Regions from separate parts of the Lelliottia sp. CFBP8978 genome, predicted to be linked through region 1. Evidence: predicted binding sites of a transcription regulator. Region 1 holds the regulator's gene; the other holds the start of a gene.
The links. Region 1 encodes CRP, which controls carbon source genes, mostly activating them, when cyclic AMP is high. Its sites were predicted from a motif close to ATGTGANNNNNNTCACAT; they were not measured.

Region 1 (8,122 bases):
AAAGCAAAATTATCGCGTTCCACAATGCGTTCCACGGCCGTTCGCTGTTCACGGTCTCCGTGGGTGGGCAGCCGAAATACTCTGACGGTTTCGGCCCGAAACCGGCCGATATTATCCATGTGCCATTTAACGATCTGCATGCCGTAAAAGCCGTGATGGACGATCACACCTGCGCGGTAGTGGTGGAGCCGATCCAGGGTGAGGGCGGCGTAACCGCCGCAACGCCAGAGTTCCTGAAAGGCCTGCGCGCGCTGTGCGATGCGCATCAGGCGCTGCTGGTGTTTGATGAGGTGCAAAGTGGAATGGGGCGTACCGGCGATCTGTTTGCGTATATGCACTATGGTGTAACGCCGGATATTCTGACCAGTGCGAAAGCCCTGGGCGGCGGTTTCCCGGTGAGCGCCGTACTGACGACGCAAGAGATCGCATCAGCCTTCCACGTCGGCTCTCACGGTTCCACTTATGGCGGCAACCCGCTGGCGTGCGCGATTGCCGGAGCGGCGTTCGATATTATCAACACCCCGGAAGTGCTGAACGGCGTCAACGCGAAGCGCGAGCAGTTTGTGCAGCATCTTCAGAAGATCGACGCACAGTACGACGTGTTCAGCGATATTCGCGGCATGGGACTGTTAGTCGGTGCGGAACTGAAGCCGCAGTATAAAGGCCGCGCGCGTGACTTCCTCCATGCGGCTGCGCACGAAGGGGTGATGGTACTGAATGCCGGCCCAGATGTAATGCGCTTTGCGCCGTCGCTGGTGGTGGAAGAGCAGGATATCGAAGCCGGGATGACGCGTTTTGCCAGTGCGGTGAAGAAGATCGTTCAGGGCTAATGGAGTCGCCAGGTAGCGGCTTGGTTTTGTCCCGGAATACGGAGCCGCAAAACTTACGACGCCTTACGGCGCATAATCCGCGTCAGCCAAATGCCGTGATGCGGGCGCTGACGCCATGCGACCGACGAAATGGTGTGCATGGTGTTCAGATGTCCCAGAACGCGCTGTAAATGCTGTTCCAGCGTGCTCATAGGGCCCCAGGTGAGCGTTTCCGGTGCTTCAAGAATGTTAGAGTCTCCGGATTCCCCCGGCGCGTCATACTCCAGACGCTGCTGGCATCGCTGCAGCGCAATTTCACACGACTGCAAATAGCGCTGCGCCAGGTCCGGCGTCAGCATCGCATGCTCGCGTGCCAGCGTGGTCATGGCATTGATATGCTCGACGATAAACTGGCTATGGGTGACCCACAGCTTCATATCCGCCAGATAATGGGAATTAAAGCCCGGCTCCTGCATCGCCTGATTGAGGGAGTTAAACAGCGCGTTATGGGCCTGATTGACCTTCATGCGCTGATAGGCCAGCGGGGAAGGCTGCGGATCGTCGCTCAGAATAAGGCGAATCGCCTGCTGATCGGCCTCCAGCGCATCGTGCGCATTCTGTCGCAACAGCCCACTCTGCCACTGGGGCCACAGCCAGACCATGCCGCCAAAGGCGATCAGACAGCCAATCAACGTATCCACCAGTCGCGCGACAATATACTGTTCGCCGTTCAGCGTGAGCAATTGCAGGGTATACACCGCCGTGACGGTAAATCCGACCATCGCCCAGCCGTAGTTTTTGCGGATAATCAGATAACCCACGAGGGTGATCACCAGCATTCCTGCCAGGGCGAAGCCGTCCGGTACGTGGAAGTGCAGCGTTATGCCAGCAATCACCAGTCCTGCGACCGTGCCCGCTGCCCGGTGCAGGATCCGCACGCGGGTGGCGCCGTAGCCATTTTGCGTGACAAACAGCACCGTCATTAAAATCCAGTAGGGTTTCGGTAGATGCAGCGCCATGCCCATCAGGCTGGCAATGCTGAGCATTACGCTGATCCGCGCCGCATTGCGCAGGGCCGAGGATTTCAGGGACAAATAGCTTTTTAACGCTGGCAGCAACGGCAGGCGTTTTTGCTTATCGGCCATCAGGTCGCGGGAATAGAGGGGGCGCTGGGTGCGGAGCACGCGCGCGATGCGGCTAAAGTGCCAGGCGCAGAACTGCCCGACCGGATTGTCCGGATGCTGACGTGCGATTTTCTCCAGCGCGCCCAGCTGTTTTTCCATCGTAAAGCGCGTGGGGTAGCGGTGGTACAGAATATCGTCAGCCAGTACCCGCAGGCGCGCGGCGACCGTTTGCGCATTCCAGCGGATCACCGCTTCGGCGTGGCTGCGCTCCACCAGTTTTTGCACCTCGGCAGGATAATGCAGGCTGACGGAAATATGCTCCTGAAGATCCAGCCCGACCTGAAACGTGCGCAGCAGCCGCTTGTATTCATGATTCTTATTGGCGGCCAGCATATGGAGCTGCTGGTAGCACTGGCTAATCAGATCCACCACCTTTTGCTGGCGAGTGAGCAGCGGCGGCAGCGACTTTTCCGGATCGGTATGTTGCGTCAGCAAGGTGTATTTTGCTTCGCAATACTCCGCGAGCTGGACGTACAGCAGGCTCAGGGATTCGCGTAAGGGCTGTTCGCGCCACATCCAGAACCAGAACCAGTTGAACAATCCGTACCACAACGTGCCGAGGGCATAGATCAGCAGCGGCTCCCAGATGGGCATATTTCCGGCAAGGCTAAGGGTGAAAATCGCGGCGATGAGCGATGCGGGCAGCAGGCGCGCATGAAGCGAACTGATCTCCGCGGTGACGCCGAGCGTCATCGCCAGCACGGTTAAAATCAGCGGCAGAGGAATGTCGCGGGCAAGTAAGAGCTGCACGGCGAGGCTGCAACCGGCAAACAAACTGCCGCCAATAATCAGACGTTTGAAAAAGCGCTTATGCGGGGTGTCCAGACCGGCGATGTTACAGCAGGCAGGCACGAGAGAGAACAGCAGACCATGTTGCAGTTGGCCGAGAATCAGACCGACAGCCACGGGGAGACATAACACCAGCGTTTGCCGAAGTGCGTAGTTAACTTCCGGGTGATAAATCAGCCTGCGCCACATGGTTGCCAGAGACAAAAACGGCGTGACACCTTGCGATGGCACGCCGTCTGACCGGAATTAACGCGTTCCGTAAACCACGATAGTTTTACCGTGGGCGGAGATCAGATTCTGATCTTCCAGCATTTTCAGGATACGGCCAACGGTCTCACGAGAACACCCGACGATCTGACCAATTTCCTGACGGGTAATTTTAATTTGCATACCGTCCGGGTGGGTCATGGCGTCAGGCTGTTTCGCCAGGTTCAGCAATGTCTGTGCGATGCGGCCTGTCACGTCCAGGAAGGCAAGGTTACCCACTTTCTCGGAAGTGACCTGCAGGCGGCGAGCCATCTGCGAAGAAAGACGCATCAGAATATCCGGATTCACCTGGATCAACTGACGGAATTTCTTGTAGGAGATTTCGGCGACTTCACACGCGGTTTTTGCACGTACCCAGGCGCTACGTTCCTGGCCTTCTTCAAACAGGCCCAGTTCACCGATGAAATCACCCTGGTTCAGATAAGAAAGGATCATTTCTTTCCCTTCTTCATCCTTAATCAGCACTGCCACCGAGCCTTTGACGATGTAATACAACGTTTCCGCTTTTTCACCCTGGTGAATCAGCGTGCTCTTCGATGGGTACTTATGAATGTGGCAATGAGACAAGAACCATTCGAGAGTCGGGTCTGTTTGCGGTTTGCCAAGCACCATGCGCTGTTATCCTCTGTTATAAGCTGTCACCAGAGTCATAAATCGCATCCTGACTCTGGGGTTGCAATCGAATTCTTCCCCGTACCTGGGAATGCGGCTGTCATTTTGTTTCGCAGCCAGTAATGTTTGATGTCCTCTGCATACATGTGTAACGTCAATGTATTACTGTAGCATCCAGAGTGTTTTAGCATAGCTTTCGCCGCGTGTCTCCTGGTGTCTCGCTTCAGCATGACGCAGGTCGTCTTCCGTTGCGAGAATTGTAACGCGCGCGTAATCTGTTCGGAAAATTGCAACGTCGGAGTTAATGAATATGCAAGCGCGTGTGAAATGGGTTGAAGGTTTAACGTTCCTCGGTGAATCCGCTTCCGGACACCAGATTTTGATGGATGGTAACTCCGGTGATAAAGCGCCAAGCCCGATGGAAGTTGTGCTGATGGCCGCCGGCGGCTGTAGCGCAATCGACGTGGTTTCGATTCTGCAAAAGGGTCGCCATGAGGTGACGGACTGCGAAGTGAAGCTGACCTCCGAGCGTCGCGAAGAGGCCCCGCGCCTGTTCACGCATATCAATTTGCACTTTATCGTGACCGGGAAAGATCTGAAGGATGCGGCGGTTTCCCGCGCGGTCGATCTCTCTGCCGAGAAGTACTGCTCTGTGGCGTTAATGCTGGAAAAAGCGGTGAAAATCACGCATTCGTATGATGTGATCGAAGGCTGACTGATGGGGCATCGTGCGCACCGATGCCCTCATCGTGACCCTCTGCACGGGGAGAGGGAATAGGGTTACTCGATCTTCTTGCCTTCCATCAGTCGCTGCACCAGCGGCATCATAATCAGCTCCATCGCCAGACCCATCTTCCCGCCCGGGACCACCAATGTATTGATGTGGGAAATAAATGAGCCCTGCAGCATCGCCAGCAGCCAGGGGTAATCAATGTCTTCCAGATTGCGGAAGTGGATCACCACAAAACTCTCGTCCAGTGACGGAATGGTTTTTGCTGCGAACGGGTTTGAGGTGTCCACCGTCGGAACGCGCTGGAAGTTGATGTGGGTTCGTGAAAACTGTGGTGTCAGATAGTTGATGTAATCTTCCATTGAGCGCACGACAGAATCCATCACCGCTTCACGGGAATGGCCGCGTTCGCTCATGTCACGGGTCAGCTTCTGGATCCACTCCAGATTGACAATCGGCACCACGCCCACCAGCAGATCAACATGGCGCGCCACGTCATGCTGGGGTGTCACTACGCCGCCATGCAATCCTTCGTAGAACAGGACATCGGTGGGTTCCGGCAGCGGCTGCCACGGCGTAAACGTACCCGGAACCTGGTTCCATGGGACGGCTTCATCGTAGGTATGCAGATACTTGCGCGACTGACCTTTACCGGTGTGGCCGTAATCAATAAAGGTTTGTTCCAGCAGGCCGAAATCGTTCGCATCAGGGCCGAAATAGCTGATGTGCTTCCCTGAATCGCGGGCCTTGCGAATCGCCATATCCATTTCCGGACGGGTATAGCGGTGAAAGCTGTCACCTTCAACTTCGGCAGCATGCAAATTGAGTTGGGCGAAGATCTTGCGAAAAGCGAGGCTGGTGGTGGTGGTTCCCGCACCACTTGAACCCGTAACGGCAATAACCGGATGTCTGGCGGACATAGCAACTCCCTGACTGGAAAGATGGAACAATCAACCGCGAAACTGATTGCGCGGCATGATGTTGACGGTTTCGTGCAGTTCAGACCACACCAGCAACACCTCGCCACTTTGTAGCTGCCGTTTTACATCGGCGACCTTTTGCTCAAGCGAACGTTCATGTTCACCATAATCGGTGCCCTCGCGTAATACAAAGCTTTCAATCAGGCTATCCAGCGTTTCGGGAGCCAGATCCTGCCAGGGAATCATCATTTTTTGCCTTCCAGGTAGGGGGTTAACCAGTCGGGGATCCGCGCTTCCAGCCACATTTTTGGCCGTCGTAATGTGCCGCTGATAAAGCCGACATGGCCGCCATGCTCAGTCAGTTGATACTGTACGTTGGCGGGCAGATGTTCCGGCGCCGGAATGGAGTGATGATCCATAAACGGATCGTCTTTGGCATGGATGATCAGCGTCGGTTTGGTGATCTGATTCAGCAACGGCATGGCGCTACACTGACGATAGTAATCTATCGCGTCGGCAAAGCCGTGGATCTTCGACGTAATCAGATCGTCGAATTCACGCAGACGGCGCATACGCTTCAGCTGTTGCAGGCTAATTGGCAGCGTGTCCGGATAGGCTTTGAGCTTACGCGCCGCATTGGCTTTGAGCAAATTCAGCAGGTAGCGCTGATAGACCCGTGAAAACCCCTTTTCCATATGGTAACTGCACTGCTCAAGCATAAAGGGCGCAGAGACAATCACCGCCGCATCCAGCGGGATATCGTCACTCTCTTTTGCCAGCAGGCAGGCAAGCATGTTGCCCCCCAGCGAATAGCCGACGGCAGCCGTTGGCGCGGGGCCAAAACTGTCGGCCAGCCAGCGTAAAAACCAGGTCCCGTCTTCGGTTTCGCCGGAGTGGTAAATCCGTTTCTGGCGATTGGGCTCGCCGCTGCATCCGCGAAAATGCATCACCACGCCGAGCCAGCCGCGCTGTTTTGTCGCATGGATCAAGCCGTGGGCGTAGGGGCTGTGCAGACTCCCTTCCAGACCATGAAACACCACCAGACGCGGTTTATGCTTCGCCTGTTCAGGATCTTCGCTCCAGGCCAGATCGACAAAATCGCCGTCAGGCAAATCGAGGCGCTGCCAGTGAGGGGTAAACTGCAATCGACGACGAAGCAGCCTCGGCAGCATGGTTTGCAGGTGCGGGTTAGCCACACCGCGCATAGGAACAAATGCAGTGCTTTCGTCACTCGCGATGTCGAAGTCAGATGGGATGATGTGAGTCATAACGATGCGATATTCATTCTTGTCAGCCGTTTACTATACCTGCCGAAGTGTACTCTGTTTAAGAAAAACGAGGGGTGTTTACCTCTGATTCAGCCCTTTCTGTCTCGTCTAGCCTGTTTTCCGGCTGCGCGAACTGATCTCGATCACAAATCTTTACCTGGATTATTACTCTCAGGCTAATGATTCCGCTCTACGCTTAATTGATGCCTTTCTCACCAGAGCGCACACTTTGTTCAGCGTTAAGCAAATCAGAATGATGTGCTGAATCAGGAGGTTAATAATGTTATCTGGGCAAAAAACCGCCCGGGTCTGGAACACTCGACGCAGCGAAAAAGCGCGCCGTCTGGCTTCTGTCCCGGTGCAAGGCAAGGTCCTGCCAACCGACGATCTCGTCGCGATGCTGGAAAAACTGATCGCTCCGGGCGACAAAGTCGTGCTGGAAGGCAACAACCAGAAGCAGGCCGATTTTCTGTCCCGCTCGCTGGCAGAGGTGAACCCACAAATCGTTCATGACCTGCATATGATCATGCCGAGCGTGGGCCGCAGTGAACATCTCGATATCTTCGAAAAAGGCATTGCCCGCAAGCTGGATTTCTCGTTTTCGGGTACGCAAAGCCTGCGTATTTCGCAGCTGCTGGAAGACGGCCAGCTCGAAATTGGCGCCATTCATACTTACATCGAACTCTACTCCCGCCTGTACGTCGATCTTTCGCCGAACGTGGCGCTGATTGCCGGATTCAAAGCCGACCGCAAAGGTAATTTGTACACCGGGGCCAGTACCGAAGATACCCCAGCACTGGTCGAAGCCGCCGCGTTCCACGACGGTATCGTGATTGCGCAGGTGAATGAGCTGGTGGACGACGAATGCGATCTGCCGCGCGTGGATATTCCCGGCTCCTGGATTGACTACGTGGTCGTGGCTGACAAGCCTTTCTTCATCGAGCCGCTGTTTACCCGTGACCCGCGTCTGATCAAACAAGAACACATCCTGATGGCGATGATGGCGATTAAAGGCATCTACGCGGAACATCAAGTGCAATCCCTCAACCACGGTATCGGTTTTAACACTGCGGCCATTGAGTTGCTGCTGCCGACTTACGGTGAACAGCTTGGCCTGAAAGGCAAAATTTGTAAGCACTGGACCCTCAATCCTCACCCAACCTTAATTCCGGCAATTGAAAGCGGCTGGGTCGAAAGCGTCCACTGCTTCGGCGGTGAGCTGGGGATGGAAGAGTACATCCGTGCGCGTCCGGACGTGTTCTTTACCGGCGCTGACGGCTCCATGCGCTCTAACCGCGCCTTCTGCCAGCTGGCAGGCCAGTATGCGGTGGATATGTTTATCGGTTCTACCCTGCAGGTGGATGCCTTCGCAAACTCCTCTACCGTCACCCGTGGCCGTCTGTCTGGCTTCGGCGGCGCGCCGAATATGGGGCACGATCCGCACGGTCGCCGTCACGCCACCCCAGCCTGGCTCAATATGATCACCGAGCCTGACCCAATGCAGCGCGGTAAAAAACTGGTGGTGCAGATGGTTGAAACCTTC
Region 2 (8,122 bases), 200 kb from region 1:
ACGCTTTAGGATATTCGGGATGGAACAGCCGTTGGTGTGCCTCGTCTGTATCACAGTCTGTGTCACATTTTCACCTATTAAGGCCTGAGACACACCAACGTATTGTTTTAGAAGAAGTTGAAGCTGACCGATAAGCCGGGTTCTGTCGTGGACAGTCATTCATCTAGGCCAGCAATCGCTCACTGGCTCAAGCAGCCTACCCGGGTTCAGTACGGGCCGTACCTTGTGAACCCCTATTTGGCCTTGCTCCGGGTGGAGTTTACCGTGCCACGGACTGTTACCAGCCGCGCGGTGCGCTCTTACCGCACCCTTTCACCCTTACCTGATCCCGCTTGCGCGGGCCATCGGCGGTTTGCTCTCTGTTGCACTGGTCGTGGGTTTCCCCCCCAGGCGTTACCTGGCACCCTGCCCTATGGAGCCCGGACTTTCCTCCCCTCCGCCCGTCTCCCCCCGAAGAGGGACGACGACGAAGCGGCGACTGTCTGGTCAGCTTCGGCGCGAAGTATAGAGGGTTTGCGTCCCGCTGTCACCCTTGCGTGCGCATCCCCACCTGTAAAGTCGCGGCGATATTACGCGACGAGCGGTAAATGTTGTCAAATGCACCGCGGAATGCCTCTTCCAGGGTTCCAATACTGCTTAACACGCTGAACACCGCGTCGATACCGTGCTGATGCACCACACCAACATCGCTGGTCAGGCTGCCTGCAATTCCGATCACCGGTTTATGATATTTTTTGGCAACGGTCGCCACGCCAACCGGCACTTTGCCGTGGATACTCTGGCTGTCGAGACGGCCCTCACCGGTTAACACCAGAGTGCAATCGTGGATATGCTCCTCCAGGTTCAACGCCTGGGTGACGATCTCAATCCCGCTGCGTAACTCCGCGCCGAGGAACGCCATCAGCGCTGCCCCCATCCCGCCCGCGGCGCCAGAACCAGGGACATTTCTCACGTCAATGGACAGGGATTTCTTAATCACATCAGCAAAGTGGCTGAGATTTCGATCGAGTTCGACGATTTTTGCTTCGTCCGCCCCTTTCTGCGGGCCAAAAATACGCGATGCCCCTTTATCCCCCACCAGCGGATTGGTGACATCACAGGCCACGCGAAGGGTACAGTTCTTCAGTCGCGGATCCAGCCCGGAGACATCAATACTGTTTAACGCCATCAAACTACCGCCGCCGTAGCCAATCTCCGTCCCGTTGGCGTCACACAGTTTCGCGCCAAGGGCCTGCATCATTCCGGCACCGCCATCATTGGTGGCGCTACCGCCAATGCCGATAATGATATTGCGCGCGCCCTTGTCCAGCGCATCGAGGATCAGCTCGCCTGTCCCCCGCGAAGTGGTAATCAGCGGATTGCGTTTTGCAGAAGGAACCAGCGCCAGGCCACTTGCTGCGGCCATCTCGATAATCGCGGTAGTACCATCGCCGGACATTCCCCAGCAGGCATTCACTTGTTCGCCCAGCGGGCCCGTGACAACAATGTGCTGTTCCGTGCCCTGAGTGGCGGCAATCATCGCGTCGACCGTGCCTTCTCCACCGTCAGCAACAGGCACAGAAACATACTGAGCATCAGGAAAAATTTCCCGAAATCCTTTTTCTATCGCCTGAGCTACCTCGGAGGCAGAAAGGCTTTCTTTATACGAGTCAGGGGCGATTACGATTTTCATAGTTGTAGCCTGTTACTGCACGCGGCAAAAATACCGGGCGCGTTTCTGCGCCCGTCTTTGTTAGCGAGTGACTTCCACTTTCGCCAGTTTTTCGTAGTAGCATGCAATTGCGCTGTGGTCTGCATTACCGAGACCATCGGCGCGTAACGCCTGCATCATCTCCATTACCGCTGCGGTCAGCGGCAGCTGTGCGCCGACGCCGTGAGAGGTATCCAGCGCATTGGCCAGGTCTTTGATGTGTAAGTCGATACGGAAGCCCGGCTTGAAGTTGCGGTCCATCACCATTGGCGCTTTCGCGTCCAGCACCGTACTGCCCGCCAGTCCACCGCGAATAGCCTGGTACACCAGATCCGGGTTCACGCCCGCTTTGGTGGCCAGCGTCAGCGCTTCGGACATCGCGGCGATGTTCAGCGCCACAATCACCTGGTTCGCCAGTTTGGTCACGTTGCCCGCACCGATTTCACCGGTATGCACTACGGAGCCCGCCATTGCTTTCAGCAGATCGTAATATTTGTCGAAAATGGCTTTATCGCCGCCGACCATGACCGACAGCGTGCCGTCGATCGCTTTTGGCTCGCCGCCGCTCACCGGCGCATCCAGCATCTCTACGCCTTTCGCTTTCAGCGCTTCGCTGATTTCACGGCTCGCCAGCGGAGCGATAGAACTCATGTCGATCAGCACCAGCCCTGGCTTCGCGCCTTCAATCAGCCCGTTTTCACCCAGCGCCACCTCATGGACATGCGGGGAGTTAGGCAGCATGGTGATGACCACATCACACTGCTCAGCAATCGCTTTGGCGGTGATCGCGGTTTCAGCACCAGCGGCAATCAATTCCGCAATGACTTCAGGATTACGGTCAGAAACCACCAGCGAGTAACCGGCTTTAATGAGGTTTTTACTCATTGGTTTGCCCATGATACCCAGGCCAATAAAACCAACTTTCAGTGTCATAATTGCATCTCTCTCTCTATTATCGATGGTGATTATTTTTTAAAGGAATCCGCTAACTTCTGCGTGGCAGAACGGAATACGCCGAGGTCGCTGCCTACGGCAACAAAGGTGGCGCCCCACTCAAGGTAACGGCGAGCATCAGCCTCAACCGGAGCCAGAATACCGCTCGGTTTACCGTGCGCTTTAGCACGGGCGAAAATGTGCTGGATGGCACGCTGCACCTCCGGGTGACTGGCATTGCCGAGGTGGCCAAACGCCGCAGCCAGATCGCTTGGACCGACAAAAATGCCGTCCACGCCGTCCGTTGCCGCAATGGCGTCAACGTTGTCCACGCCCTGCTGACTCTCAATCTGAACCAGAATCGTGATGTTCTGGTTGGACTGGGCAAAGTAGTCCGGCACCGTGCCGAACATATTGGCGCGATGAGAAACGGACACGCCGCGAATACCTTCTGGCGGATAGCGGGTAGACGCCACGGCCTGTACCGCTTCTTCCACATTTTCCACAAACGGGATCAGGAAGTTATAGAAGCCGATATCCAGCAGGCGCTTAATAATCACCGGCTCGTTGGTTGGCACACGCACCACCGGCGCGCTGTGGCTCCCCTTTAGCGCCATCAGTTGCGGAATAAACGTGGTGATGTCATTCGGCGCGTGTTCGCCGTCCAGTACCAGCCAGTCAAACCCTGCCAGCCCTAACACTTCGGTGCTGATGGGGTTAGCCAGCGCAGACCAGCAGCCAATCTGAATCTCTTTTGCCGCCAGGGCCGCTTTAAACTTGTTCGGGAAAATATCGTTACTCATCGCTTATACCTTCAATGAATCGTGATTTATTTCTGCAATTCCATACGTTTGATGTCGCCTACCACGAACAGGTAACACACCATCGCCATCAACGCCGAGCAGCCAACGAATACCAGAGCCGCATTAAATGAATGCAGTTCGCTCACCAGATAGCCAATCACCAGAGGCGTGACAATCGACGCCACGTTACCGAAGACGTTGAACACACCGCCACACAGGCCCACAATCTCTTTTGGCGCGGTGTCAGAAATGACCGGCCAGCCCAGCGCACCAAAGCCTTTACCGAAGAATGCCAGCGCCATCAATGCCACCACCAGCGCGGTATTGTTGGTGTAGTTGCACAGGATAATGGTCGATGCCAGTAGCATGCCGAGCACAATCGGTAACTTACGCGCCAGGGTAATAGACTTGCCGCTTTTGATCAGATGGTCTGAGAACACGCCGCCCAGTACGCCACCCGCAAAACCGCACAGTGCCGGAATAGAGGCCACCATGCCGACCTTCAGAATTGACATTCCCTTCTCCTGCACCAGATAAATCGGGAACCAGGTGAGGAAGAACCAGGTAATGGTGTTGATAAAGTATTGACCAAAAAATACGCCGAGCATCATGCGGTTGGTCAACAACTGTTTGATGTAATGCAGTTTTGGTCCGCTTGCCGCTTTGTCGCCTGGCTTTTTATGATCCATATCGACTACCGCGCCGCCGTCCGAGATGAACTTCAGCTCTTCTGCAGACATACGCGGATGGTCGGTTGGGTTATGGATAAACTTCACCCACAGCCCGGTCAGAACAAAGCCAATCACACCCATCACGGTAAAGACATGTTCCCAGCCCCACGCGAAGGTCAACCAGCCCAGCAGCGGTGAGAAAAGTGCCAGAGAAAAATATTGCGCAGAGTTAAAAATAGCCGAGGCAGTGCCGCGCTCTTTCGTCGGGAACCAGGCGGCCACAATACGGGCGTTGGCCGGGAAAGACGGGGCCTCCGAGAAACCCAGCATAAAACGCATACAGAACATGGAGATACCTGCCCACGCCAGCGGGAAGAAATCAACAAAACCCTGTAAGAACGTGAACAGCGACCAGAAGAACAGGCTATAGGTATAAACCTTCTTCGAGCCAAATTTATCGAGCAACCAGCCGCCCGGGATCTGCATCAGCAGATAGGCCCAGCCAAATGCAGAGAAGATATACCCCATCGACACGGCACTTAACTGGAGCTCTTTCGCGACTTCTGTCCCGGCAATAGAAAGTGTCGCGCGGTCCGCATAGTTCACCGCGGTCACAATAAAGATAATCAGCAATATTAAATGACGGGTATGAATACCCTTTTTTGTTTCTACAGCAGTATCCAGTGACATTTTAATTTCCTCAGGTACATCGGTGTAGGTGTTTTTATTATTTTTGGAATCGTTTTACTGATTATTTATTGATAGCAGGCAATATCAGTTAATTAACCAGATACAATGAAATCGTGATTAAGTATAAACATCAGCCCTGCCCTGCACATTGTTGTATCGCTCAATTATATGCGTATTTAAGAACATTATTTTGAGCATATGCACAATCATCTGGGCGCTGATGCACAGATTTACGCATTACTCGCCAGACGGCGGTGATGCGCACTCAGGGGAGTGATCTTCGTCACATTTTTATCCTCCGAGTCCTGACATTCTTTATTCAACAAAGCAGCGTCTTTATTTCTGACAATAAGAAAATAAACACTCTTGTCACTGCATTTAATATCTAAGATTTAACTGGAGAATAATGAGCAATGGCCGACATCGAAATTCGACAAGCGTCGCCTACGGCGTTCTATATTAAGGTACACGACACAGATAACGTGGCGATCATTGTTAATGACAATGGCCTGAAAGCGGGAACTCGTTTTCCTGATGGCCTGGCGCTTATTGAACACATTCCCCAGGGACACAAAGTCGCACTGGTCGATATTCCGGCGCATGGCGAAATCATCCGCTACGGCGAAATCATCGGTTACGCCGTGCGCGCGATACCTCAGGGCAGCTGGATTGATGAATCATTAGTTGAACTGCCTAAAGCCCCGCCGCTGAATACACTACCGCTGGCCACTCGCGTCCCTGAACCGCTGCCGCCTCTGGAAGGTTATACCTTTGAAGGCTACCGCAACGCAGACGGCAGCGTGGGAACGAAAAACCTGCTCGGCATTACCACCAGCGTGCATTGCGTGGCGGGCGTGGTGGATTACGTGGTCAAAATCATCGAACGTGATTTGCTGCCGAAATATCCGAACGTTGACGGCGTGGTCGGCCTGAATCATCTCTATGGCTGCGGTGTCGCCATTAATGCCCCGGCGGCGGTCGTACCGATTCGGACTATCCATAACATTGCGCTGAACCCGAATTTTGGCGGCGAAGTGATGGTGATTGGCCTGGGCTGTGAAAAGCTCCAGCCGGAGCGTCTGCTGCAGGGCACCGAAGATGTCAAAGCCATCGCGGTTGATGACGCCAGCATCGTCCGTTTGCAGGATGAACATCACGTCGGCTTTAAATCCATGGTCGACGATATTCTCCAGGTTGCCGTCCGCCATCTGGAAAAACTGAATAAACGCCAGCGCGAAACCTGCCCGGCCTCAGAGCTGGTTGTCGGCACGCAGTGCGGCGGCAGCGATGCTTTCTCAGGCGTCACTGCGAATCCGGCAGTGGGTTATGCCTCCGATCTGTTTGTTCGCTGTGGCGCAACGGTCATGTTCTCGGAAGTCACTGAAGTCCGCGATGCAATTCACCTTCTCACGCCGCGAGCCATCAATGAAGAAGTGGGTAAGCGCCTGCTGGAGGAGATGGCCTGGTACGATAACTATCTCGATCTCGGGCAAACCGACCGCAGCGCTAACCCGTCGCCGGGCAACAAAAAAGGTGGCCTGGCGAACGTGGTCGAAAAGGCCCTCGGCTCGATTGCTAAATCCGGCCAGAGCGCCATCTCTGAGGTGCTTTCACCAGGCCAGCGTCCAACCAAACGCGGTCTGATTTATGCCGCAACGCCTGCGAGCGATTTTGTCTGCGGTACGCAGCAGGTGGCATCCGGTATTACGGTACAAGTCTTTACCACCGGGCGTGGCACGCCGTACGGTCTGATGGCGGTTCCGGTAATCAAGATGGCGACCCGTACTGAGCTGGCGAACCGCTGGTATGACTTAATGGATATTAACGCGGGAACCATTGCGACGGGCGAAGAGAGCATTGAGGACGTGGGCTGGAAACTGTTCCACTTCATCCTGGATGTGGCGAGCGGCCGGAAGAAAACCTTCTCCGATCAGTGGGGATTGCATAACCAACTGGCGGTATTTAACCCGGCTCCGGTGACCTGATTCTTCGCCCCACTTCCCTCTTCCCGCAAGGGCGGAGGGAACCGGTCGCTGGATAACAGGCCGGGCGGCATGACGCTCGCCCGGTTTACCGTTAACCGTTGTCCTGCTGCTCCAGAGCATATTTATACAGCGCGTTCTTTTTCACGCCGTGAATTTCAGCGGCAAGCGCAGCGGCTTTTTTCAGTGGCAGCTCGGTTTGCAACAGTGCCAGCGTACGCAGCGCGTCGGCTGGCAGCGCATCTTCCTGCGCCTTATGGCCTTCAACAATCAGCACCATCTCGCCTTTGCGGCGGTTTTCATCTTCTTTCACCCAGGCCAGCAATTCTCCCACGGGTGCGCCGTGGATCGTTTCCCAGGTTTTAGTGAGCTCACGCGCCAGTACCACATAGCGGGCTTCCCCCCACACAGCGACCATATCCTCTAAACTTTCCAGCAGACGGTGGGTGGACTCATAGAAAATCAGCGTCCGCGGTTCCGCTTCCAGTTCTTTCAGCGTGTCACGGCGACCTTTGGATTTTGCCGGTAAGAAACCTTCGTAGCAGAAGCGATCCGACGGCAGGCCCGCCGCACTTAAAGCCGCAATCGCCGCGCACGGCCCCGGCAGCGGTACCACGCGGATACCGGCTTCACGACAGGTGCGAACCAGGTGGTAACCGGGATCGTTAATCAGCGGCGTTCCGGCATCGGACACCAGCGCAATGTTCTGCCCCGCCTTGAGTTTATCCACCAGCATCTGCGCTTTTTGTTGCTCATTGTGATCGTGTAATGCGAACAAACGAGCGTTGATGGCGAAATGTTGCAGCAACAGGCCGGTGTGGCGGGTATCTTCAGCGGCAATTAAATCAACGGCTTGTAAAACGGTGAGTGCACGTTGGGTAATATCAGACAAATTCCCGATAGGAGTAGGTACAATATAAAGCTGGCCTTGAGAATTATCTGCCGTTTCGTGTTGTTTCATTGTTTAGTCCGTATTGCCGATTTAATATTGAGCATTGCCTAAAAAATATCACTGGATACAGTATGGTACCGTTAACGTTTCTTCGAACAAAAGCTTCGCGCAGCCTTCCTGTCGTGCTGGCAGCCTTACTCTTTGCAGGCTGTGGCACCCAGGCGCCCGATCAAACTGCTGCCCATATGCAGGGGACTGCGCAGGCTGATTCCGGCTATTATCTGCAACAAATGTCGCAGAGCTCAGATGATACCAAGACCAACTGGCAATTACTTGCCATTCGTTCACTGCTGAAGGAAGGCAAGACGCAGCAGGCGTCCGAACTGTATAACCAGCTGCCGCAGGATTTGAACGACACCCAGCGTCACGAGCAATCCCTTCTCTCCGCTGAACTGAAAATT

Region 2: a site for CRP is predicted at 5,059-5,076, ahead of garD (galactarate dehydratase). Genes of this name have one in related genera too.

The regions. Positions count from the first base shown of each region.
Region 1 covers NZ_CM188253.1:4,039,134-4,047,255, reverse strand. The annotation lists gene argD (bifunctional acetylornithine/succinyldiaminopimelate transaminase) at 1-830, shown strand, start outside; gene SOM82_RS19085 (YccS/YhfK family putative transporter) at 884-2,971, opposite strand; gene crp (cAMP-activated global transcriptional regulator CRP) at 3,029-3,661, opposite strand; gene SOM82_RS19075 (OsmC family protein) at 3,972-4,376, shown strand; gene SOM82_RS19070 (phosphoribulokinase) at 4,442-5,311, opposite strand; gene SOM82_RS19065 (YheU family protein) at 5,342-5,560, opposite strand; gene SOM82_RS19060 (hydrolase) at 5,557-6,579, opposite strand; gene mdcA (malonate decarboxylase subunit alpha) at 6,860-8,122, shown strand, end outside.
Region 2 covers NZ_CM188253.1:3,843,065-3,851,186, forward strand. The annotation lists RNA gene rnpB (RNase P RNA component class A) at 116-494, opposite strand; gene garK (glycerate 2-kinase) at 527-1,672, opposite strand; gene garR (2-hydroxy-3-oxopropionate reductase) at 1,733-2,623, opposite strand; gene garL (2-dehydro-3-deoxyglucarate aldolase) at 2,656-3,426, opposite strand; gene garP (galactarate/glucarate/glycerate transporter GarP) at 3,453-4,787, opposite strand; gene garD (galactarate dehydratase) at 5,201-6,772, shown strand; gene rsmI (16S rRNA (cytidine(1402)-2'-O)-methyltransferase) at 6,864-7,730, opposite strand; gene SOM82_RS18020 (penicillin-binding protein activator) at 7,793-8,122, shown strand, end outside.